Regions from separate parts of the Arthrobacter oryzae genome, predicted to be linked through region 3. Evidence: predicted binding sites of a transcription regulator. Region 3 holds the regulator's gene; each other region holds the start of a gene.

Region 1 (7,760 bases), 1.6 Mb from region 3:
CTTGCGCTTCCAGCCGGGCATCCACTTGGTCACTGAGTTGATGACGTACTGGCTGTCGCACAGGATATGGAGCTCCTCCTCAGCAAGGTGCTCCGTGCAACGGAAGAGATCCAGCACGGCCATCAGCTCGCCCTGGTTATTGGTGCCGTGCGGCCAGCCGCCCGCCCGCCAGCAATCGTCGTTCACGTACCAGGCCCATCCGGCCGGACCGGGGTTTCCTAAAGCCGAACCGTCGGCTGCTGCAGTAATCGTCACCGCACTATCCTGCCAGACGGGCCCGGCATTGTGGTTTGCCTTGTCCGCGGCAGCGTTTCCTGCAACGCGCCGGAAAACGCTTACCCGGAATCGTTGACACCCGGAAAGCGCGCGTGCAAGAATCGGAACTCGCAGCCAGAAAGCGTTTTCTCATCTCGGCTCCCTTGCACGTTTTGTAAGTCCGCTTTGCAGCTCACTGCGCGGTTTTCGGCCGTGCCAGACCATTTCAACCGGCAGTACACAGGAAGGCGTATCAATGAAGATCTCGTCCGGAAGCAGGCTACGACTGAAGATAGGAGCCACCGCCGCTGCCCTTGCATTGCTCGTCACGGGATGCGCGGGGTCAGCAGGCTCCGGCGGAGACAAGGAAGTCACCTTGACCTTCGCCTGGTGGGGCAACGAATACCTCAATGCCCAGACCCAGAAGGTCATTGAGGCGTTCGAGGCAGAGCACCCGAACATCAAGATCAAGGCGGCGCCCGGGGAATGGGGAGGGTACTGGGACAAACTGGCAACCACCACAGCGGCCAATGATGCGCCGGACGTGATCCAGATGGATCAAAAGTACATCGCCGAGTACGGGGGCCGCGGCGCCCTTCTGGACCTGGCCAAGCAGGACGGCATCGACCTTTCCAAAATGGACAAGGAACAGCTCGCCTCCGGCCAGTACGACGACGCCCAGTACGGCCTCAGCACCGGCAAGAACGCCTACGTGATCATGGCTAACACCAAGGTGTTCGAGGCCGCCGACGTCCCGTTGCCCGATGACTCCACTTGGACCTGGGACGACTTCAACAGCATCGCTACGAAGCTCACGGAGTCCGGCGGGGGCTCCACCTATGGCGCCGCCTATGGCAGCAACGAAGCCGACCTCATCATCTGGCTTCGGCAGCACGGCGAGAACCTGTACTCGCCGGACGGCAAACTGGACTTCGACACGGCGACTGCGGCGTCGTTCTGGGAGCGATTGAAGAAGCAGCGCGATTCGAAAGCGAGCCCGCCGGCGAGCGTCGCAACCGAGGACGCCGGAGCGGGACTGGAAGAGAGCTTGTTCGGCACCAACCGGATCGGCATGGCCTGGTGGTGGACCAACCAGCTCGGGTCTCTGGAGACCACCACGGGAAGCAGCATCAGGATGCTTCGCGCCCCGAGCACGGACGGGCGGGCCGCAGACAACGGCATGTATTACAAACCCACCATGTTCTGGTCGGCGTCGTCGAGGTCGAAAAACCCGGAGGCAGCGGCAACGTTCATCAACTACCTGGCAAACAGCCCCGCCGCGGGAGCCATCCTGATGACCGACCGCGGCATCCCTGCCAACTCAGAAGTTCTCGCGGACATCACGCCCAAGCTCAAAGCGGCTGACACCACCGTGGTCGGCTTCCTCCAGGACATCAACCCCGACATGGCCGAGGCACCCCCTGTGCCGCCGGTCGGATCGGGCAGCGTGCAGAACGTCATCAAGCGCTACACCGACGAGGTCCTTTACGACCGCAAGTCGCCTTCCGCCGCCGCGGAGGAGTTCAAGAAGGAGGTTGAAGGGATGCTGGCCTCCGCCCGCAAATAGTCCCGGGCCTTCCTGCTGCAACAAAAGTGCGGCCCCCTCGAATCGAGGGAGCCGCACTTTTTGCGCGTTAGCGAGGTTGGGAGGATTAGAACCCGCCCATGCCGCCCATCTCGTCGCCGCCACCCATGGCCGGAGCGTTCTTCTCCGGCTTGTCGGCCACTACGGCCTCGGTGGTGAGGAACAGGCCCGCGATGGATGCAGCGTTCTGCAGGGCAGAGCGCGTGACCTTGACGGGGTCGTTGATGCCGGCAGCCAGCAGGTCAACGTACTGTCCGGTTGCAGCGTTCAGGCCGTGGCCTGCGGGCAGGCCGCGGACCTTGTCCACAACAACGCCCGGCTCGAGGCCGGCGTTGAAGGCGATCTGCTTCAGCGGTGCGTCGATGGCAACGCGGACGATGTTAGCGCCCGTTGCTTCGTCGCCTTCGAGCTGCAGGTTGGCGAATGCCTTGGCACCGGCCTGGATCAGGGCAACGCCGCCACCGGCAACGATGCCTTCTTCAACAGCAGCCTTCGCGTTGCGGACAGCGTCCTCAATGCGGTGCTTGCGTTCCTTGAGCTCGACTTCGGTAGCGGCACCGGCCTTGATGACTGCAACGCCGCCGGCCAGCTTGGCCAGGCGTTCCTGCAGCTTCTCGCGGTCGTAGTCCGAATCGGAGTTCTCGATCTCGGCGCGGATCTGGGAAACGCGGCCGGCGATCTGGTCGGCGTCGCCTGCACCCTCGACGATGGTGGTCTCGTCCTTGGTGACAACAACCTTGCGTGCCCTGCCCAGGAGTTCCAGGCCGGCGGTCTCAAGCTTGAGGCCGACTTCCTCGGAGATGACCTGGCCGCCGGTGAGGATGGCGATGTCGGCGAGCTGTGCCTTGCGGCGGTCGCCGAAGCCCGGAGCCTTGACGGCGACGGACTTGAAGGTGCCGCGGATCTTGTTGACGATCAGGGTGGCCAGGGCCTCGCCCTCGATGTCTTCGGCAATGATCAGCAGCGGCTTGGAAGACTGCATGACCTTTTCGAGGACAGCTACGAGTTCCTTGACGTTGGAGATCTTCGAGTTGACGATCAGGATGTACGGATCCTCAAGGACCGTTTCCTGACGCTCAGCATCGGTGACGAAGTAAGCGGAGATGTAGCCCTTGTCGAAGCGCATGCCTTCGGTGAGCTCAAGCTCGAGTCCGAAAGTGTTGGACTCCTCGACGGTGATGACACCTTCCTTGCCGACCTTGTCCAGCGCCTCAGCGATCAGCGCGCCGATTTCGTCGTCACCGGCGGAAATGGATGCCGTGGCAGCGATCTCTTCCTTGGTTTCGATTTCCTTGGCGGACGCGAGCAGTTCGGTGGTGACGGCTTCAACAGCCTTCTCGATACCGCGCTTCAGGGACAGCGGATCAGCGCCGGCCGCGACGTTGCGCAGGCCTTCCTTGACCAGGGCCTGTGCGAGCACGGTGGCCGTGGTGGTGCCGTCGCCAGCGACGTCATCCGTCTTCTTGGCAACTTCCTTGACCAGCTCGGCGCCGATCTTCTCGTAAGGATCGTCCAGCTCGATCTCCTTGGCGATGGAAACACCATCGTTGGTGATCGTGGGGGCGCCCCACTTCTTTTCGAGGACGACGTTGCGTCCACGCGGGCCGAGGGTGACCTTGACGGCGTCGGCGAGGATGTTCAGGCCCCGCTCAAGACCGCGGCGTGCCTCTTCATCAAATGCAATGATCTTGGCCATAACGGCAGTAGTCCTTTCGGGACAGTCGTGAAGAATGAACCTTCACTGCGGTGCCCGCGACGGACGACCCTTCACCGGCGGCCTCTGTATGCCGCGCGGATGGGATCTCACCCCAGCAAGGTATTTCTTTCGCTCCTGGTCCTTCCCGCTCTCCGCAGCCGGCCGGAACCGGGCGTCGAATTAGCAGTCAGTCCGTGGGAGTGCTAAATCAATAATTAGCACTCCCCCGGGGAGAGTGCAAGCAGGGATTGCGCGGAAAGCCCTCCTGCGGCCCGCACTACGCTAGGAGCGATCAGCCGCCGGCACGGGCGGACGTTTCACTTCCGCTCATCCGGGCCCTGTTGTCTGCGCCGTAGCTGAACACCATGTAGTTGGCGGCGGTGATATCGCCGTTGGTATCGAAGCTGATCGGCCCGGACTCGCCGTCGTAATCCGCCGGGTTGCCGGCCCTGATGGCGTCGGCACATTCTTTGTAGGTCTTGCACGGCTGGACAGTTCCCTTGTCGACACCGCCGGGGCCGCGCTGTCCGGAGACCGCAACCAGTTGCGCGGCAATGGACGAGCCCGCGTCGTCCTGCGCCGCGGCCGCTGCGATGGCAGCCAGGTTCACGGCATCATATGCTTCCCCGGCAAACGTCATGTCCTTGAGTCCGGGATCAACCGCCACCAGCTCGCCCTGGAAGTGCGCCGACGGGAACATGCCCGGCAGGATGCCGCGGGTACCCTCGAGGGCCTTGGATCCGAGGGCCGATCCGTACTGGTTGATCGCACCGTCACTGAGGATCAGTTTGCTGCCGGCCAGCCCCGCGTTGTTGAGTTCGGCTATGGCGCCCTGGGCTCCGGCGCGGGCCACCAGGACGACGGCGTCTGGGCCTGCGGCTTTGGCAGCTGCAGCCGCCTGCTGCGCCTGGCCGGACGTGAAGGCGGCCTCTGCCACGGTCCCAAGGCCGGCTGCTTTCGCCGCGGCGGCGACGGCAACTGAAACGTCCTTGCCGTAGGTGTCGTCCTCGTGCAGGATGGCGATTGTCCGGGCCCCGCTGTCCTTGGCCAGCTTGACCAGCACGGGAGCCTGGGCAACGTCCGCCGCCGACGTGCGGAAGTAATATCCGCCGCTCCGGTACCTGGTCAGTCCGTGCGCCGTGTTTGCCGGAGAGATGATGGCCACCTTGGCCCGCGACAGGACATCGATTGCCCCCGGGGCCCGGCTGGAGTCAGTCGGGCCGATGACGACATCCGCCTTGGCCGCCACGAGCTCCTTCGCCTGGGCGGTTGCGTCCTCGCTGATGTTCTCGGGCAGGAGTTCCACCGGCCGCCCTTTGTGGCCCCCTGCGGCGTTGATCTCCTGGACCGCCAGTTTGGCCGCGGCAAGCTGCGCGGAGTTGAGGAACGACTGCTTCCCGGTGTTATCCAGCATCAGCCCTATACGCAGCGTGCCGTCGCCGCCGGCGTCCACGGCATCAACCCGGACGTTGCCGCTCGGACCGGAGCAGCCAGCAAGCACGAGCGCCGTTCCGGCCGCAAGAACCAGCGTTGCGGATATCCGAAGCCGGGGCCGAACAGGGCGGGCGGGGATGCCTGTGCCATGCATTGCCGCGGTGGAGAGCATCAGGCCGGCCGGACGTTTTCTGCCTGCGGACCCTTCTCGCCTTCGCCGACTTCGAACTGCACCCGCTGTCCTTCGTCGAGGGCGCGGTAGCCCTCGCCTTCGATGGCCGACCAGTGCACGAAGACGTCGTCTCCGGAGGCGTCAACGGTAATGAAGCCATAGCCTTTTTCGGCATTGAACCATTTGACGGTTCCCGTTGCCATGTTGCCCACTTTCCGGTTGCTTTGATCGGCCCACGTCACTGTGCGCCGTTGGGACGGTCCGCTGTGGTGCGGCATCCGGAATCACTGTAGCCATTGCCGTTTGCCGGGTGCAGGACCGAGGCCTGCGCGCCACCAATAGTTATTCAGGCGTAACCGAATTCCCTTACTGGAACCCGGGCCCGAGGACCACGACCACCGGCTGCTGGAACTCGGCGGAGTCCACCAGCGAGGTGATGCTCAGGAGCTCCCCCAGCGCCTCGGCGTTCGCTTTTTGCCCAGCGCCGCTGTAGTAGATCACGGAGGACTGCTGCGGCATTCCGCCCCAGTTGCCCACCGGGCCCAGGGTCCAGCCCTCGCCTGCCACGGTGCTGCTCACACGGCCGGCAAGCCCCGCTGTGGTGGTCCCGTTGTAGACCGCCACGGCCTGGGTCTTATCGACGGCTTGCGCCTCGGCAGGAACTTCCGAGGGTGAGCTGCCGGCTGACGGCGTCTCGCTGGCGGAGGGCACGGCGCTCGGGTCTGCGCTGGGTTCGGCACCCGGGGACGCCGTGCCTTGGGGCGTCTCCGCGGAAGCCGAAGGGCTGCTGAGCGCTGACCCTGCCGCCATCAGCGGGCTGCCGGAAGGAGTAATTCCCAGCTTCGGCAGGAAAAGGAAGGCAACCAGTCCGATGGCGAGCGCCACAACGCCGACGGCCAGGATCGGACCCAGCCTGCGCCGGGAGGATTCGGAGGCGACCCGGTGTACACCCTGTCGTGAGGAGGTCTCCGGGACCCTGTCGAATTCATCCCGAGCGTATTTGGTCATGGTAAAACGATGTCCTTGTTGGTTCTCGCTGGTTGCCCGGCCCTGACTGTTAAGCGTCAGAACCCAAACGGCGCGCCGTGCGTGCCCGTTGGCGTGACGTACGTAGTCTACGCAATCTCTTCACGAGCATGGGGTCGTGGGCCAGGGCGTCCTCGGTGTCAATCAGAGTGTTGAGGATCTGGTAGTAGTGCGTGGCGGAGAGGTCGAACAGCTCCCGAATCGCCTGCTCCTTGGCCCCTGCATACTTCCACCACTGCCGTTCGAGCGCCAGCATTTGCTGGTCCCGCCCGCTCAGCCTGGAGCCCGGCTGCGGTGCGGGCAGGGAGTATGCCATCCCCGCATTTTCGCTGCCTATGCCCGCCAGTGAGAGGTCATCGCGCACTGGTTCGGCCACGGCAAAATCCTTCACTTGATCCGGTCAAAGTCACTTTCCATGGTACGGGCGAATAACACGCCTGTCATTTACGCCCGGTGACATGCCCTTGTGAGGCGGCACAACTGACTTTTGCCGGCGCCTCGCTCGTTCCTCGCTGAGACGGCGCCTACGCAAAAGCCAGTGCCGCCCGCCAGCTTCCACAGCACACCCCTGCGAGAATGGACTCGTGTTTGATTCTGAAGCCTTGTTCGAGCTGAAGCCTGCCGTTGAGGCGGTGGGATTCGCTGAGATGGCGGGCCTGCCGATGGACCGCCTGATGGCGGCAGACTGGGCCGCCGCGCTGGCTCCTGTCGAGGCAGAGCTGCGCAGCGTTCTGGAGTACCTTGCCGCTGAAGTGGCGGCCGGGCACCAGGTGCTGCCGTCGCCGTCGAACGTCCTGCGCGCCTTTCAACGGCCGCTGGCCGCCGTCAAGGTCCTCATCGTGGGCCAGGATCCTTACCCGACGCCGGGCCACCCCATCGGACTGTCATTCGCAGTGGAGGGGCACACCAGGCCCATTCCGCGCAGCCTCGCAAACATCTACAAGGAACTCGAATCCGACCTCGGCCTTCCGGCGCGCGTCCACGGGGACCTCACCCGGTGGGCGGACCAAGGCGTGCTCCTGCTGAACCGGGTCCTGACAGTCCGCGCCGGGGCCGCAGGATCGCACCGCGGCAAGGGCTGGGAAGCAATCACGACGGCGGCGATCGCCGCCGTCGCCGGGCGCCGTGCTGCCGACGGCAATCCGGCGCCCCTGGTGGCCGTGTTGTGGGGCAAGGATGCCGAGAGTGTCCGGCCGCTTCTTGGAAACACTCCGGTGCTCACCAGCGCACATCCCAGCCCGTTATCCGCCGCGCGCGGATTCTTTGGATCGCGCCCGTTTAGCAAGGCGAACCAGGTGCTCCGTTCACAGGGTTCGGAGCCCGTCAACTGGGAGCTTCCCCCGGTTTCTTAGCCTAGGCTTACTTCCATGACTTCCCTCCCTGCCGCCACGTCAGCAAGCCGAAAATCACGTCCCCAGACGAACCTCACGGTCCTGCGGCGCGAGGAGCTCTCACCGCACATGGTGCGGATCGTGGCCGGCGGTGACGGCTTCTCCGGCTATGTGAACAACGATTACGTGGACCGCTACGTGAAGATCGCCTTCCCGCAGCCCGGCGTCGAGTACCCGCTCCCCCTGGACCTTTGGGCCATC
Region 2 (7,760 bases), 710 kb from region 3:
CGACGCCGACCAGCAGTATGTGGTGGATGCCGTTCGTGCCGGGGACTCCCTTCTCGTCAGCAGCCCGCCCGGAACCGGCCAGACCCAGACGGCCATCAACACCATCGGCGCGCTGGTGGACGAAGGAAAGACTGTCCTGGTGGTAGGCGACCGCCGTGCCAGCCTCAGCGAGATCGGGGCCCAGCTTGAGACGCTGGGCCTGGAGTCCATCCTGTTTGCCCTGACCGGCACGGCGACACCCCTGCAGCTCAAGGGACAGCTGGTGCGGGCCATTGTCCGCAATGAAAAGTCGCTTCAGCCCCAGCTCGACAACCTGCACGCCACGCTCGCAGAGCACCGTCATGCCCTGATGGACCATGTGGCCTCCCTGCACAATGTCCGCCAGCGCTGGGGCTGCTCGCCTTACCAGGCCATGCAGTCACTGGCTGAGCTGACGTCCATCCAGCCGGCGCCGGCCACCACGGTGCGGCTAAAGCGAAGCGTCCTGGACAATATCAGGGACCGGGAGGAACTGGCCGGCAGGCTCCATCGCGCCGCCGAACTGGGCAGTTTCAGCCGGGCGTCCACGGCCAGCCCCTGGCACGGGGCGCGGCTTCTGACCCGAAAGGAAACCGAGGAGGCGCAGGAAGTTGCGCGCTCGGTTGAGAAGAACCTGCCCGTGCTCCGGAACCGCATGAACGAGGTGGCCGAGCACGCGCAGATCCGCCTCGGGTCGAGCTTCTCCGAATGGGGTGCCCAGCTCGAATTGCTGATGGCGGTCCGGGAGAGCCTGGATAAGTTCACCCCGGACATCTTCGACCGGCCCGTCCACGACCTCATCTCGGCCACCGCCACCTCGCCGTGGCGCCGCGAACGCAACATCGAGATGCCGTCCATGCAGCGTTCCCGGCTGCGCCGCGTCGCCAAGGAGTACGTTCGTCCCGGCGTGCACATCGCCGACCTCCACAGCTCCCTGGTGCTGGTCCAGGAGCAGCGGGCCCTCTGGGCGGACTACGCCACCACGCAGCGCCATCCCGCGGTGCCGTCAGGCCTGGGCGAACTGAACGTGATGTACCGCAGCCTGGAGCGCGAACTGACCCAGCTCGGTGCGGCGGTTAAGCACACGGCGGCCGGCGGAGACCTCCAGCACACGCCGTACGAAGAACTGATGGAACGCCTGGAACGGCTGGTGGCCGACACCCGGACGCTCAAGACGCTCCCTGAGCGGACGCTGCTCATCGAGAACATGCGTGAGCACGGGCTCGGGGAACTCCTCACCGACCTGGCGGAGCGTGAGGTGCCGGCAGAATCGGTCGCATCCGAGCTGGAACTTGCCTGGTGGCAGTCGGCCCTTGAAGCGATGATCAGCGGCGATGACTATCTGGCCATGTCCGACGGCGACGCGCTGCGGCAGCTGGAAGCCGAGTACCGCCTGGCGGACAACGCCCACATCGCCAGCGGTGCCGCCAGGCTGCGTTGGACACTCTCCGAGCGCTGGCGCGCCGGCATCGCCGAGAACCCCCGGCAGGCAGACCTGCTCCGGAGCCTCCTTAAGGACGGACGGGTCACCCTGGCTGCCCTCACGGCACAGGCACCGGCGTTGGTTCCCATGCTGGTGCCCGTGTGGTCCGTGAGCCCCTACCTGATGACCGGACTGCTCCCGGCGGAGCAGAAGTTCGATGCCGTGGTCATCCTCGATGCCGAAGCGACCTCCCTTCAGGCGGTCCTTCCCGCCATCGCCCGTGCCAAGCAGGTGATTGCCTTCGGCGACGACAAGATTGCCAGCCCCCGCACTTTCACCGTGGGCGTCGAACGGCTTGCTGCCGGCGAAACCGCCCACCAGGGGGTCGAGAGTGCCTACACAGCGCTGTCCGGCGTGCTGCCCGTCCGGCGGTTGACGTCAGCGTACCGGGCCGTTGACGAAGACCTCGTGCTGCAGCTGAGCAAGAGTTTCTACGACGGCCGCCTCCACAGGCTCCCCGAGGGACAGACGGCCACCGGGCTGGACCGCGCCTTGCTTGTGGAATACCTGCCGGACGGCACCGGCTTGCCGAGCGCCGACCAGGAGGGCGTGGAATCCGCCGTCGCCGAGGTCAACCGCGTGGTGGACCTGGTCTTTGAACATGCCCGACTGCGCCCACGGACCTCCCTGGCAGTGGTCACTGCCAGCCTCCGCCACGCCGCCAGGATTGGCGAGGCCATCCGGCTGCAGCTGCCCAACTACCCGCTGCTGGCAAGTTTCTTCAGTGCCGGGCCCGAATCCTTCCGGGTGGTGGACCTGGAACGGGCCCAGGGGCTGGTCCGCGACCACGTGATCTTCTCCCCGGGCTACGGCCGTACGCCGCACGGCCGTGCGCTCCACAACTTCGGTCCCTTGTCGGCCGAGGGCGGCCGGGCAAAATTCGCCCTGGCCATGACCCGGGCCCGGCGTTCCCTGCACGTGCTTACCTGCTTCAAACCGGAAGACCTGGACGTCAGCCGTCTCAGCCACGGGGCAGCCGACTTCTATGAATTGCTCAACCGCGAAATCGCCGGTAACACCGACCTGGGGACTCCGGCCTCCCGCGCGGCAGCGAGCGAGCAGGCACTCGGGGCCGACCCCCTGGTGGCCGACCTGGGGGATAGGCTGCGTGCCCGCGGTGCCAGGGTCTGGCACCAGTACGACGGCGTGATCGACGTTGCCGCGGCTGCGGATCCGGTGAATTCCATCGGCCAGGATGACGCCGAGATCCCCCGGCCTGTAGCCATTGAGTCCGACGGCACTGAGCAGTACCACCGAATGAGCGTCCGGGAACGGAGCCGGCTCCGGCCGCAGTTGTTGGAACGGCTGGGCTGGCGTTACATGCCGTTGTGGACAATCGAGGTGTTCACCGATCCTTCCGCCTGCGCTGACCGGATCGGCGGTTACCTGGGCTTGGAGAAGCCGGTTGCCGCAGGCTTCTCCTCAACCTCGCAAGCGTACTTCGAGGATGATGTAGACAACCTGACGTTGAACAACGCAGAGCCGGGCGGGACGGACGAGGGCCGCGCGGCCGGCGCTGAAGAAGCGGAAGATATCAAGGAAAAAAGCATGGACACCAACAGCGGAACAGCGGACAGCCAGAGCGCCCCTCACGGCGGGACGGACGATGCGGCGGCCGACGGGCCCCGCCAGGCAGCGGGGGCCGTCGTTCCGGCGGGCGTGCTGCCGAACAAGGCTTCCGAGGATGACCCCAAGCGCTGGGGCGATCACGGGTCGGACTACGACCACGATGCCTGGCTGCAGGAGCAGAAACCACCGCACTGGGGCTGAGCCCGCCCCAGGCAGGCGAGGGGGCCGGATGGTCCGGGTTGGTGCAGCCAGCCCGCTGCGGCTAGCCCTGCGCTCCAACCAGTACGAAGAAGAGCTTGCCCTGGGTCGAGGAGCCGGCGAGGCGGCGCGCCTGGTCAGGATCGGCGGCGACCACTATGAGGCCCTCGGTTTCGCCTGTGCCAAGCCACTGCCCGGTTTGTCCGCCCTGTCCTGATGTCCAGAGGACGGGTACGGAAGCTGCCAGCACTTCTGATTCGGCGGCCTTGCCGTAGTCGGTGCCGTTGGTCATGACAATGTTGACGAGCTGGCCGGGTGCCACCAGCTGGATCGACGACGGATCAGCCATCCTCAACGGCACAGCCGCCGATCCGGGAGGGGCGCCCGCCAGCAGGCCGGGGCCCAGAACCTGTGTATCCGAAAGCAGCTGGCCCTTCCGGAGAGGGGCCGCCAGCTGCTTGCCTTCAAGGGCGGCGGCGTCTGTGAAGGCTCCGGCGGGCATCATCCCGGGCGGCACGCTAACCGGCAATACGTCAGCCCCGGACAGCGCGGTTCCCGCGGGAAGATCCCGCGCCGATGCGAGGGCAGTGACCGTGTGGGCCGGCGCCGGTGTCAGCTGCTGGACGGTGATGCCGGCGGCAGCGCACAAAAGGAGCGCAACAACGAGCCGGCGGTTACGGGTGAGCCACGAAGCGAAGCGCCGGGGGGCGGGCGGTCCGGAACGGCCAGGGCTTCGGGACCGAAAGCTCTGCCTGGGCGACGAAAGTCCGTGGGTGCGGAAGCTGGAGGGCATGTCGTCAGGCTACGGAGGCCGCACGGGGTGCGGACAGCCCGCCGTCGTCCTATGTGGACAACCGCCCTAGGCGGGGAACCGCCCTGCGGCAGCGAATGTGGGGTGTGCTCTCAGCTGGCTGCTGCGGCGGCAGGTGCCGGAGCGGACGCCGGGGCAGGTGAGACGCTGCTGCCCTTGGAATCCCGCGAGTCGGTCCGGTAGAAGCCGGACCCCTTGAAGACGACGCCGACGCTGTTGAACTTCTTGCGCAGGGTTCCCTCGCACTCAGGGCAGGAGGTGAGGGAGCTGTCGGTGAACGACTGCACGATCTCGAAGGCGTGGCTGCAGTCCTTGCAGGCGTATGCATACGTGGGCACTGGAAATCCTCCTCTGGGACAAACGAGCAGGTCCCGTGCTGCCTGGACAAATCCCCGCCGATTTAGTCTCGACAGGTTCCGTCCTTTAGCAGTCGCAGGGCCTGAGTGCCAATTCTATCATCCGCAGACTGCGCGCTTCACATTAGCTTCGTGAGGTGTGACGGCGTGACTGCTACCGGGATCTTGTGGTCGAAGGACTCTGCCGGGATGCTCCCGGCCGGCAGGACTTCGTGGTCAAACACCACCGCAGCAGCAGGCACGGGCAGTCCGTCAGCTTCCAGTCCGGCGAGGAACTTGTCGTAATAGCCGCCGCCCTGGCCGATCCGGTTGCCGGACAGGTCCACGGCTGTGGCAGGAGCGAAGATCCCGGCCGCTTCCTGCATGGTCTCGGTGCCGTGCTGTTCCCCGACGGGTTCATCGATGGGTGCGTAGCTGCTGCGGACGAACCGGGTGGCCGGGGTCCAGTAGACCCACGAGAGGGTGCGGGCAGGTCCGCAGACCGGCAGCAGCACGCGGTGCCCGGTGCTGTGCAGGGCGGCAATGAGCGGCAGCGTGGGAGGCTCGGAACCCACCCCCAGGTACACGGCAAAAGTGCTCCGCTCGCCGGTGGCAACCATGGTGGCCCACTGCAGCCCGTGGCGGGCGATGCCCGCGCCGGCGGCCTCCAGCCCGGCAGCTGACAAAGCGGCACGCCGGAGCCTGTGGGCCGAGCGGATCTCTTCCTTCGACGGCATGAGTGCCCGTCCTTCCATGTCGCGTGGCCCCGCACCAATGGCCCGGTGCAGGCCAGCGTGGCGCGTCAGTGCAATTACCCAATGTTTGGCCCCTGACGCTAGATTAGTCCAGTGACTACCACCAATACTTCCGTCCGCAAGGCTGTCATTCCTGCTGCGGGCCTCGGCACCAGGTTCCTTCCGGCCACCAAGGCCATGCCCAAGGAAATGCTGCCGGTTGTGGACAAACCCGCGATCCAGTATGTGGTCGAGGAAGCGGTCAACGTCGGCCTCACGGACATCCTGATGATCACCGGCCGGAACAAGCGCGCCCTCGAAGACCACTTTGACCGGGTCCCTTCGCTGGAGTCCACCCTTGAAGCCAAAGGCGACACCACCAAGCTCGAAGCCATCCAGGCCGCAAGCAACCTCGGCGACATCCATTACGTCCGCCAGGGCGACCCGATGGGCCTCGGCCACGCAGTGCTGCGGGCCAAGCAGCATGTCGGTTACGAGCCCTTCGCCGTACTGCTTGGCGATGACCTTATCGACGCACGGGACGAACTGCTCAGCAAGATGATCGAAGTGCAGGCCCGGACCGGCGGCTCGGTGGTGGCACTGATTGAAGTGGAGCCCTCCCAGATCAGCGCCTACGGCTGCGCCGACATCGACGAGACAGACATGAACGGCTTCGTGCGGATCCGGAAGCTTGTGGAAAAGCCCGAGGCGGCCGAGGCCCCTTCCAACCTGGCCGTGATCGGCCGCTACGTCCTCCACCCGGCGGTGTTCGATGTCCTCGAACGCACCGAACCGGGCAGGGGCGGGGAAATCCAGCTCACCGATGCCCTCCAGGAACTTGCTGCAGGGGAGGGCGAAGGATACGGCGTCTACGGCGTGGTATTCCGCGGCCGTCGCTACGACACGGGCGATAAGCTCAGCTACCTCAAGGCGTGCGTGCAGCTGGCCTGCGACAGCGACGACCTCGGCCCCGGCCTGCGCGAGTGGCTGCCGGAATTCACTGCCTCCCTGGCCAAGTAACGTCCCGTGCGGGGCAGCATCTGGCCGGTGACGCTGGAATGCGGCGACATTGTGCTGCGCCCCATCCGGTACCGCGACCGCAAGGAATGGATGGCGGTCCGCTCCCGCAACGCCGAATGGCTCGCTCCCTGGGAAGCCTCCAATCCTGCTCCCGGAGGGGCGCTGCCGGACTACCGTCAGATGGTCAGGTCCCTCAATGCGCAGGCTGCTCAGGCCACCGCACTGCCCTTTGTGATCGCAGAACGCACACCTGCCCGGCGCGATCCTGCGATTGTGGGCCAGCTGACGGTGTCGTCCATCGTCTGGGGCTCGGCGATGATGGCGACGCTTGGCTACTGGGTGGACAAGTCCTGTGCCGGGCGGGGGATTGCGCCCACGGCTGTGGCCATGGCCACCGACTACTGCTTCGGCAGCCTTGGGCTGCACCGGATGGAAATCAACATCCGGCCCGAAAACGGGCCCAGCCTCCGGGTGGTGGAGAAGCTGGGGTTCCGGGACGAGGGCTACCGGCCGCGGTTCCTGCACATCAACGGGGAATGGGCGGACCACCGCTCCTTCGCACTGACCTCCGAAGAAGTTCCGGAGGGACTGCTGGCCAGATGGCTGAGGAGCCGCCGGGCCTGAGCCTCCCGGACTGAGCCGGCGGTTTCTGTCCAGCGGGGCCGTTCGGACTTTACCGCGTTGCGTTTCCTGTCATAAGTCCATTGATTTGCCACCTGCCCTGCGACACACCGGAGCTAATGCAAGAGCTGCCGGCCAATTGCTCATACGGTTTTGAATGTGGACTTCCCCCTTAGCAGCTCAGTGATCCTTGTTGTCGCTGTCGCGCTCTGGATTGTGTGGGTGGCCCCCTATGTACTCAGGAACCGCCGGCATCAGCTTCAACACGCAGCAGAGCTGACGTCCGACATCAGCTTTTCCGAACCACCCCCCCAAGCCGGAAACGTCATGAAGATGACCGCCCAGCAGGAGAAACCAATGGAAACCAAGCAGGCCACCGGATCCGCGCAGGCATCCCTGACACCCGCCGCCGGCCCGAAGCCGGCCAAGGCGCGTCCGGGCGCACTGAGGATCCGATACGGACGATGCGCGATCGCCCTGGTGGGCCTGGTTTCCCTGTTGACTGGTGTTGTGGCCGGCGTCCTCCGTATTTTTGGGGTGGGATCGTCCTGGCTGCCTGTTGGCGCCTTCCTGACGGCTGTAGCAGCCGTGGCTCTGCTGCGGCGGCTGGCGGTGCGCGACCGGCGCGCCAGGATGAATGCGGCATTCCGGGCGGCCATGACTGCCCCGCAGCGGCCGATGCGCCCTGCCGGCCCTCGGCCCAGCAGGGGCCCGGTGGTGGATGCCCCGGAGAGCCCGCTTTTTGACGCGGAGGCAGGCAACAAACCGAAAGTGAAGCCGCTGACGGCCCATGAACTGCGTGAAGCGGCCCTCGCCGAGGCGAAGGCCTCCGGGGACACTGCGCTCCGCACCGCCACCGCACCGGGATCGGCGGTCAGCGCGGAATCCAGCTGGGAACCGGTAGACGTTCCCAAACCGACGTACGTCGAAGCTGCCAAAGCGGAACGGGCAGCCCCGGAACCCCTGGACCT
Region 3 (7,760 bases):
GCCACCCCCCAGCCTTCCGCCAGTACCGCAGCCGGCAGCACTCCGCAGGCAGTGACCGGATCCGCCACTGCCGGGGTTCCCAGCACCAGTGCACCGCTGGAAACCACCCAGGCTTCCAACAAGGCCCCCGTCTACTGGATCGGCCGCAGTAACGAGAACGTCTTTCTGTACCGGGAGTTCCGGGACGTCCCCGAGCAGGAAAACCCGGTGACCCGGGCATTGCGCGCCATGATGTCCGACAAGCCGCTGGATCCGGACTTCTTCACTCCGTGGCAGGACCCGAAGAAACTGGCCACCTCGATCTCGGGCAAGAACGTGATTACGGTGGACGTCTCACCGGATGCGTTCAACAGCAACCTCGATGAAGACATGGCCCAGCGGGCCATCCAGCAACTGGTCTACACGGCAACGGCCGCCGGTGCGAGCTCCGGGCTGGTGGACGCCGGCCAGCAAATCCAGGTGGTGATCCTGGTGGACGGCCACACTGACTACCTCGCCTTCAACCACGTCAGGCTGGGCACTCCCACTCCCCGCGCAGCGGGCATGGTGGCCCCGGTCTGGATTATCGATCCGCAGGAAGGCGTGGGCGTTGCCGACGGCAGCGTCAAGATCAGCGGACGGAGCACGCTTCCCGGGGCGAAACTTCGGTGGAAGATCCTTAAACTTGCGGGCAGCAGCGACAAGACGGCGTATCTGGGCGGCGAGGTGACGGCGTCGGCGGAACAGAACCAGTCAGGGCTGTTCTCGCTGAACGTCAACCTGGCACCGGGAAACTATGAGATCCGCGTTTCACAGATCGACCCGGGGGCTCCCGACCGGGAGATGAACGTGGACACCCGCAGCTTCAAGGTCGAATAGCGGCTGAGTAGCGATTCTGCCGCCGGCGGTCCGCTGCCGGCGGCCTTTACTACCAGCGGCCCAGGATATCGCTGGCCAGCACTGTCGCCGCAGGACCTGCCGTAGACGACCTGAGCACGTGGTGCCCCAGCAGGGCCGTTACGGCGCCGGCGCCGCAGAGCCTGGTGACTTCCCGCGGACTGATGCCGCCCTCGGGACCCACGATGAGGAGTATTTCGCGGGGCCCCGGGGCCGGGATCCCGCCGTCGCCGTCGCCGTCGCGCCATGACTCCAGGACCCTCCGGAGCGGGCGGACGGCATCCTCGTGGAGGATGATCGCCAGGTCCGCCGCGGAAACCGCTGCCTGCAGCCCGGAACCGTCGACGGCGGCACGCACCTCGGGGATCCACGCCCGCCGCGCCTGTTTGGCCGCGGCAGTCACCACGGACTGCCATTTGGCGTGCGCCTTGGCTGCGCGCTCCCCTTTCCACCGGACGATGGAGCGTTCCGACTGCCACGGGATAATGGCGTCGATCCCCAGCTCGGTGGCGGTTTCAGCGGCGAGTTCGTCGCGGTCCCCTTTTGCCAGCGCCTGGACCAGGACCAGGCGCAGATCCGGGCGCTCCTCCGATTCGAGGACGGAGCATTCCACCGTCAGCTCGCCGTGGCCGACGGCCGCGACGGTACCGGTGAGCCTTTTGCCGGCACCGTCCGCTATGTCAACGGACTCCCCCACGGTGATCCGCTTGACGGTGACCGCATGACGGGCCTCGGCACCCTGCAGGACAAAGTGCGAACCGGGCCCCTGGTCGTCCAGGGCGCCCGGGTTCGCGAAAAAGACCGGATTGCTCACCGCTACAGGTTACCGAGACGGTCCCGCAGTTTGGCGAAGACCCCGCCGCTGGCGGAGAGCTTTCCTTCGGTGTACTGCTCGCCCCGCAGTTTGGCGAGCTGCCGGAGCAGGTCTTCCTGCGCGGCGTCAAGCTTGGCAGGGGTTTCGACCTGCAGGTGGACCTTCAGGTCGCCGCGGCCGTAGCCACGGAGGTGCGTGACTCCGAGCCCGCGCAGGGTGATCACCTCACCGGACTGGGTGCCTGCCTTGACGTCGATCTCCTGCTGGCCGTCAAAGGTATCCAGGCTGAGCTCGGTGCCCAGGGCCGCGGCGGTCATCGGGATGTGCAGGGTCGCGTGGAGGTCGTCGCCGTCGCGGACGTAGGTGGCGTCATTGTTGACCCGGATCTCCACGTACAGGTCGCCGGAGGGGCCGCCGGCAGGTCCGGCTTCGCCCTGGCCGCCAAGCTGGATCCGCGTTCCGGTGGCTACGCCGGCGGGGACCTTGACCGTCAGGGAACGGCGGCTGCGGATGCGGCCCTGTCCGTTGCACTCGTTGCAGGGATCCTTGATGACGGTCCCGAAGCCTTCGCAGGAGCCGCAGGGCGCGGCAGTCATGACCTGGCCCAGGATGGAGCGGACGGCCCGCTGGACCTGGCCGCTGCCGCCGCAGATGTCGCAGCGCACGGGGTGGCTGCCGGGCTGGCAGCAGGAGCCTTCACAGGTGGGGCACGTGACGGCAGTATCCACTTCCAGCTTCTTGTTGACTCCAAAGACGGCGTCGCGGAGGTCGATGCGGACGCTGATGAGGGCATCCTGCCCGCGGCGGACCCGCGATGCCGGGCCGGCCGAGCCGCCCGCACCGAAGAAGGTGTCGAAGATGTCCTGGAAGGCAAAGCCCTGCCCCGAGTAACCGGCGCCGCCGAAACCGTTGTCGGTGCCGTTCTCATTGCCGGTGGTGTCATAGACGCGGCGCTTCTGCGGATCGGACAGCACTTCATAGGCGTGCGTGACGGCCTTGAAGCGGTCCGAGGCATCCTCACCGGGGTTCACGTCCGGGTGCAAGGTGCGCGCAAGCTTTCGGTAGGCCTTCTTGATCTCTTCGCCCGTCGCTTCGGGCGAGACTCCAAGAACGTCGTAGTGGCTGCTCAAAGTTCGTATCTCTTCCTGGTTGTACTGCCTGTAATGCCTTTGGTGTCTATGATGCTGCTGCCGTCCCCCGGAAGCCGGGGCACGGAGGCCCGGGTGGCTGATGTATTACCGTTTACGGCCCGAGGATCCTGGAAAGGTAGCGTGCCACGGCACGGACCGCGGCCATGGTGGTGGGATAGTCCATCCGGGTGGGACCGAGCACGCCCACCTTGGCACTGGAACCGGGGCCGTAGCCCGTGGCCACCACCGAGGCTTCCGCGAGGCCGTCGTACGGATTCTCCCGGCCGATACTGACGGTGACGCCGCGCGGGTCCTGCGCCATCTCGCTGAGGAGGCGGAGCATCACCACCTGCTCCTCGAGGGCTTCGAGGACCGGGCCGATGCTGAGCGGGAAATCAACGTTGGACCGCGCGAGGTTCGCGGTGCCGGCCATGACCATCCGCTCCTCGCGGGTGCTGCTGGCAAGGGAGTCCAGGCCGCGGGCCAGCGCCTGGGCTGCGTGCCGGCGGGAGGGTTCACAGCCGGCGACGACGGCGGGAAGCGCCTGCGGGAGCAGGCTCAGAGGCGTTCCGGCCAGGCTTTTCAGGAACCGTGTCCTGAGTCCTGCGAGGGCCTCGTCGCTGAGCTCCTGTCCGACGTCGATAACCCGCTGCTCGACTTTTCCCGTGTCCGCAATGAGAACGGCAAGGACCTGGCGCGGGGCCAGCAGCACGAATTCGATGTGCCGCACCATGGCCCGGCTAAGGTGCGGATATTGCACCACGGCCACCTGGTTCGTCAGCTGCGACAGCAGCCGCACCGTTCGCTCCAGGACATCGTCCAGGTCTTCCGACCCTTCCAGCAGCGTCTGGATGGCGCGGCGCTCAGCCTGCGACAGGGGCTTGACGGCGGAGATCTGGTCGACGAACAGCCGGTAGCCCTTGTCCGTGGGGATCCGGCCTGCGCTGGTGTGCGGCGCCGTGATCAGGCCCTCGTCTTCCAGCGCTGCCATGTCATTGCGGATGGTGGCGCTGGAGACCCCAAGGTGGTGCCTCTCCACCAGTGCCTTGGAGCCCACAGGTTCGCGGGAATGGACGTAGTCCTCCACGATGGCGCGCAATACTTCAAGCTTGCGTGGTTCGCTCATTCTCCACCTCCGATCGGCTTTCCCGGGCTGCGGCCCCGGTGCGGGGACCAGCGCATCTGCCCGGGCAACAGTTAGCACTCGTCATGTCTAAGTGCTAACCAGTCTAATATGAGTCGCCCCGTTGTTAGCATTGGTACCGCTCCGGGCGAAACTCCGGCGCGAAACAGGACGTGCACGCCGCAAAGCCACAGCCGGCCTGTTCTCTTCCCTTCTTTCACTTTTTCTAGCGCAAGGTTGTGTCTATCCGATGTCGTACCAGAACTGGGGCCCGCAGGACATCACGGCTCCCCGGAAGCCGGAGCTTCCCGAAGTGCCGGTGGAGCGGGGCATGGTGCTGGAGGACGTCCAGTCCGGCTGGGTAGGGGCCGTCACCAGGGTGGAAAAGTCCGGCGGCATGCATGTGGTGGCCCTGGAGGACCGGCGCGGCAAGTCACGCACCTTCCGGCTTGGCTACGGTTTCCTCCTGGAAGGCCTGCCGATCCGGCTGATGCCCCCTGCGCCCCGAGCCCAGGCAGCTTCCGCGGCATCCGGCAGGACGGCGTCAGGTTCCGTGCGGGTGGCCGGCCAGCGTGCGCAGGTGGCCAAAGCCAGCCGCATCTGGGTGGAAGGCAAGCACGACGCCGAACTCGTGGAAAAAGTCTGGGGTGACGACCTCCGCGTGGAGGGCATCGTCGTCGAGCCTTTGCACGGCATTGACGACCTCGCCGCGGCAGTGGCCGCGTTCGGACCCGGCCCCGGCCGGCGGCTGGGTGTGCTCGTGGACCACCTGGTTGCCAATTCCAAGGAATCACGAATCGCTGACGCCGTGATGGCCTCCCCCGGTGCTGCCGGCAACGTGCTGATTGTGGGCCACCCATACGTGGATGTGTGGCAGGCCATCCGTCCGGCCGTCCTCGGCATCGACGCGTGGCCGGTCGTCCCGCGGGGCGTGGACTGGAAGACCGGAATCCTGACGGCCTTCGGCTGGCCGCACGAGACCAAGGAGGACATCGGCCTCGGCTGGCAGAAGCTACTGGGTGCAGTCCGCAGCTACGCGGACCTGGAACCCTCGCTGCTGGGCAGGGTGGAAGAGGTCATCGACTTCCTGACGGTCCCGTAGGGGCAACTTGCACTCCTGACCCAGTATTCTTGATACGGCGGTTGTTGCTTTTGTGGCAGCGTCCGCTTTTCCGGGAACCACCGCACTACTGCAATCCGAAGGACGACACCGTGGCAGAAGACGCACGCGAACAACGGGACAACCAGGCCGGCCATGGCCAGCCCCAGTATCATGGTGTCCCCGCCAATGCCCTGCCGCTGACGGCCAACGAAGACCGGCAATGGGCAACCCTCGCCCACTTCGGCGGCATCCTCGGGTGTGTCCCGTCGCTGTTGATCTACCTTATTTTCAAGGACCGCGGCCCGTTCACGGCGCAGGAATCCAAGGAAGCCCTGAACTTCACCCTGCCACCCACGATCGCCGCCGTCATCTGCAACGTCCTGGTGATGCTTCCTGTGGTGGGCAATATCTTCGCGGTGCTGGCCACACTGATCTGGATCGCCGTGACGTGCTTCTCGGTGGCAGCCGGGATCCACGTAAACCGCGGACAGCCGCACCGCTATGACTACAACCTGCGCTGGATCAAGTAACCAGCCGGAACAGCAATCCGGCCGGATTCAACCGGCCGGGCCGGCCGCCGGCCGGATCCCGCAACTTAGTCGGGCAGGATCCTTCTGACCACGGCGTCCGCGAGGAGCCGCCCCTTCAGGGTGAGGACAAGCCGGCCCCGGAAGGCCGCTGCGGGATCCACCAGGCCATCCGCGATCAGCCCGGCGACGGCGTGCCGTCCGGAGGTTCCCAGCTCGGACACCTCGAGTCCGCTGCTCAGCCTGGCCTCCAGCATCACGCGCTCGACGTTCCGGGTCTCGGCGTCGAGCGTTTCCCTGCCGGCTGCCGGCGATGCCCCGGCGGCGAGCCTGCCCGCGTAGGCGGTGGGGTGCTTCACGTTCCACCAGCGGACTCCGCCGACGTGTGAGTGAGCCCCTGGGCCGATGCCCCACCAGTCGTCCCCGCGCCAGTACGCCAGATTGTGCCGGCACGCCTGCTCCGGCGTGCGGGCCCAGTTACTGACCTCGTACCAGTCCAGGCCGGCGGCGGTGATGAGTTCGTCGGCGAGTTCGTACTTGGCCGCGTGGTCGTCGTCGTCGATTCCGGGAACTTCGCCCCGGCGGATCTGGGCGGCCAGCTTGGTGCCGTCCTCCACGATCAGGGCGTAGGCGCTGATGTGGTCGGGCCCGTACGACAAGGCGGTTTCGAGCGAAAACCGCCAGTCCTCGAGGGACTCGCCAGGCGTGCCGTAGATGAGGTCCAGGCTGACCGCGAGGCCGGCGTCACGTGCCCACTGCACCACCTGCGGCACCCTGCTGGGCGTGTGGGTGCGGTCGAGCACCTTCAGAACGTGCGGGACTGCGGACTGCATCCCGAAGGAAACGCGGGTGAAGCCGGCATCAGCCAGCAGCTGCAGCGACTCGGGTGTGACTGAATCAGGGTTGGCTTCGGTGGTGACTTCGGCCCCGGGCGCCAGCCCCCATTGCGCTATTGAGGCGGTGAGGATGCGGGCCAGGTCCTCCGCGGGCAGCAGTGTGGGCGTGCCGCCGCCGAAAAAGACGGTGCCAAGCTGCCGGGCAGGCAGTCCGCTGGCTTGCAGCGCCCTGGCGGCGAACTCCACCTCGGTGATGGCCGTGGAGGCGTAGGCGTCCTGCGATGCCCCGCCGCCGAGCTCGGTCGCGGTGTAGGTGTTGAAGTCGCAGTAGCCGCAGCGGACGGCACAGAAGGGAATGTGGACGTAGAGTCCGAATCCCCGCTGCGCAGCTCCGTCGGCGGCCTGCTCGGGAAGCAGGCCGTCCGACGGCGCCGGGTCGCCCAGCGGTAAAACGCTAGGCACGGGTGCGGCCTCCGGAAGTTCCGGCCACGGTCATCACTACTTCTTGGCCTTGTCCTTGGATTCGTCCGTGGTGAGCGCTGCGATGAAGGCTTCCTGAGGCACTTCCACACGGCCCACCATCTTCATGCGCTTCTTGCCTTCCTTCTGCTTTTCCAGAAGTTTGCGCTTACGGGTGATGTCACCGCCGTAGCACTTGGCAAGGACATCCTTGCGGATGGCGCGGATGCTTTCACGGGCGATGATCCGGGAACCGATGGCCGCTTGGATGGGCACCTCGAACTGCTGCCGGGGAATGAGCTCACGCAGCTTGGTGGTCATCATCACCCCGTAGGCATAGGCCTTGTCCCGGTGGGTGATGGCGCTGAAGGCGTCCACCTGTTCACCCTGGAGCATGATGTCAACCTTCACAAGGTCAGCAACCTGGTCGCCGTCGGCCTTCCAGTCCAGTGAGCCGTAACCACGGGTCTTGGACTTGAGGATGTCGAAGAAGTCGAAGACGATTTCGGCCAGCGGCAGGCGGTACCGGATTTCCACCCGGTCCTCGGAAAGGTAGTCCATGCCGCCCATCACGCCGCGGCGGCTCTGGCACAGCTCCATGATCGCCCCGACGAACTCGTTCGGCGCGAGGATGGTGGCGGACACCATCGGCTCCCGGACCTCGGCGATCTTGCCGGTGGGGTATTCACTGGGGTTGGTGACATGGACAACCTTCTTGTCCTCCAGGGTCACCTCATATTCCACGTTGGGTGCGGTGGAAATCAGGTCCAGCTTGTACTCGCGTTCGAGGCGTTCACGGGTGATTTCCAGGTGAAGCAGGCCAAGGAAGCCGACTCGGAAGCCGAAGCCCAGCGCGGCCGAGGTCTCCGGTTCGTACACCAGCGCGGCGTCGT

Evidence for each region. Region 3 encodes HrcA, which represses chaperone genes, less so after heat shock. Its sites were predicted from a motif close to TTNGCACTCGNNNNNNNCGAGTGCNAA; they were not measured.
Region 1: a site for HrcA is predicted at 3,717-3,743, ahead of groL (chaperonin GroEL). Genes of this name have one in related genera too.
Region 2: a site for HrcA is predicted at 4,503-4,529, ahead of Q8Z05_RS01180 (FmdB family zinc ribbon protein). Genes of this name have one in related genera too.

What each region holds. Positions count from the first base shown of each region.
Region 1 covers NZ_CP132204.1:2,569,206-2,576,965, reverse strand. The annotation lists gene Q8Z05_RS11875 (ribonuclease HI family protein) at 1-255, opposite strand, end outside; gene Q8Z05_RS11870 (ABC transporter substrate-binding protein) at 512-1,822, shown strand; gene groL (chaperonin GroEL) at 1,908-3,536, opposite strand; gene Q8Z05_RS11860 (ABC transporter substrate-binding protein) at 3,829-5,142, opposite strand; gene Q8Z05_RS11855 (cold-shock protein) at 5,142-5,345, opposite strand; gene Q8Z05_RS11850 (LytR C-terminal domain-containing protein) at 5,509-6,150, opposite strand; gene Q8Z05_RS11845 (DUF3263 domain-containing protein) at 6,200-6,484, opposite strand; gene Q8Z05_RS11840 (uracil-DNA glycosylase) at 6,753-7,520, shown strand; gene Q8Z05_RS11835 (siderophore-interacting protein) at 7,536-7,760, shown strand, end outside.
Region 2 covers NZ_CP132204.1:254,218-261,977, reverse strand. The annotation lists gene Q8Z05_RS01190 (AAA family ATPase) at 1-3,271, shown strand, start outside; gene cpaB (Flp pilus assembly protein CpaB) at 3,333-4,061, opposite strand; gene Q8Z05_RS01180 (FmdB family zinc ribbon protein) at 4,172-4,417, opposite strand; gene Q8Z05_RS01175 (5-formyltetrahydrofolate cyclo-ligase) at 4,555-5,151, opposite strand; gene galU (UTP--glucose-1-phosphate uridylyltransferase GalU) at 5,263-6,168, shown strand; gene Q8Z05_RS01165 (GNAT family N-acetyltransferase) at 6,175-6,792, shown strand; gene Q8Z05_RS01160 (hypothetical protein) at 7,147-7,760, shown strand, end outside.
Region 3 covers NZ_CP132204.1:4,189,431-4,197,190, forward strand. The annotation lists gene Q8Z05_RS19255 (GerMN domain-containing protein) at 1-858, shown strand, start outside; gene Q8Z05_RS19260 (16S rRNA (uracil(1498)-N(3))-methyltransferase) at 908-1,690, opposite strand; gene dnaJ (molecular chaperone DnaJ) at 1,693-2,820, opposite strand; gene hrcA (heat-inducible transcriptional repressor HrcA) at 2,933-3,946, opposite strand; gene Q8Z05_RS19275 (DUF3097 domain-containing protein) at 4,194-5,045, shown strand; gene Q8Z05_RS19280 (DUF4870 domain-containing protein) at 5,156-5,575, shown strand; gene hemW (radical SAM family heme chaperone HemW) at 5,641-6,870, opposite strand; gene lepA (translation elongation factor 4) at 6,907-7,760, opposite strand, start outside.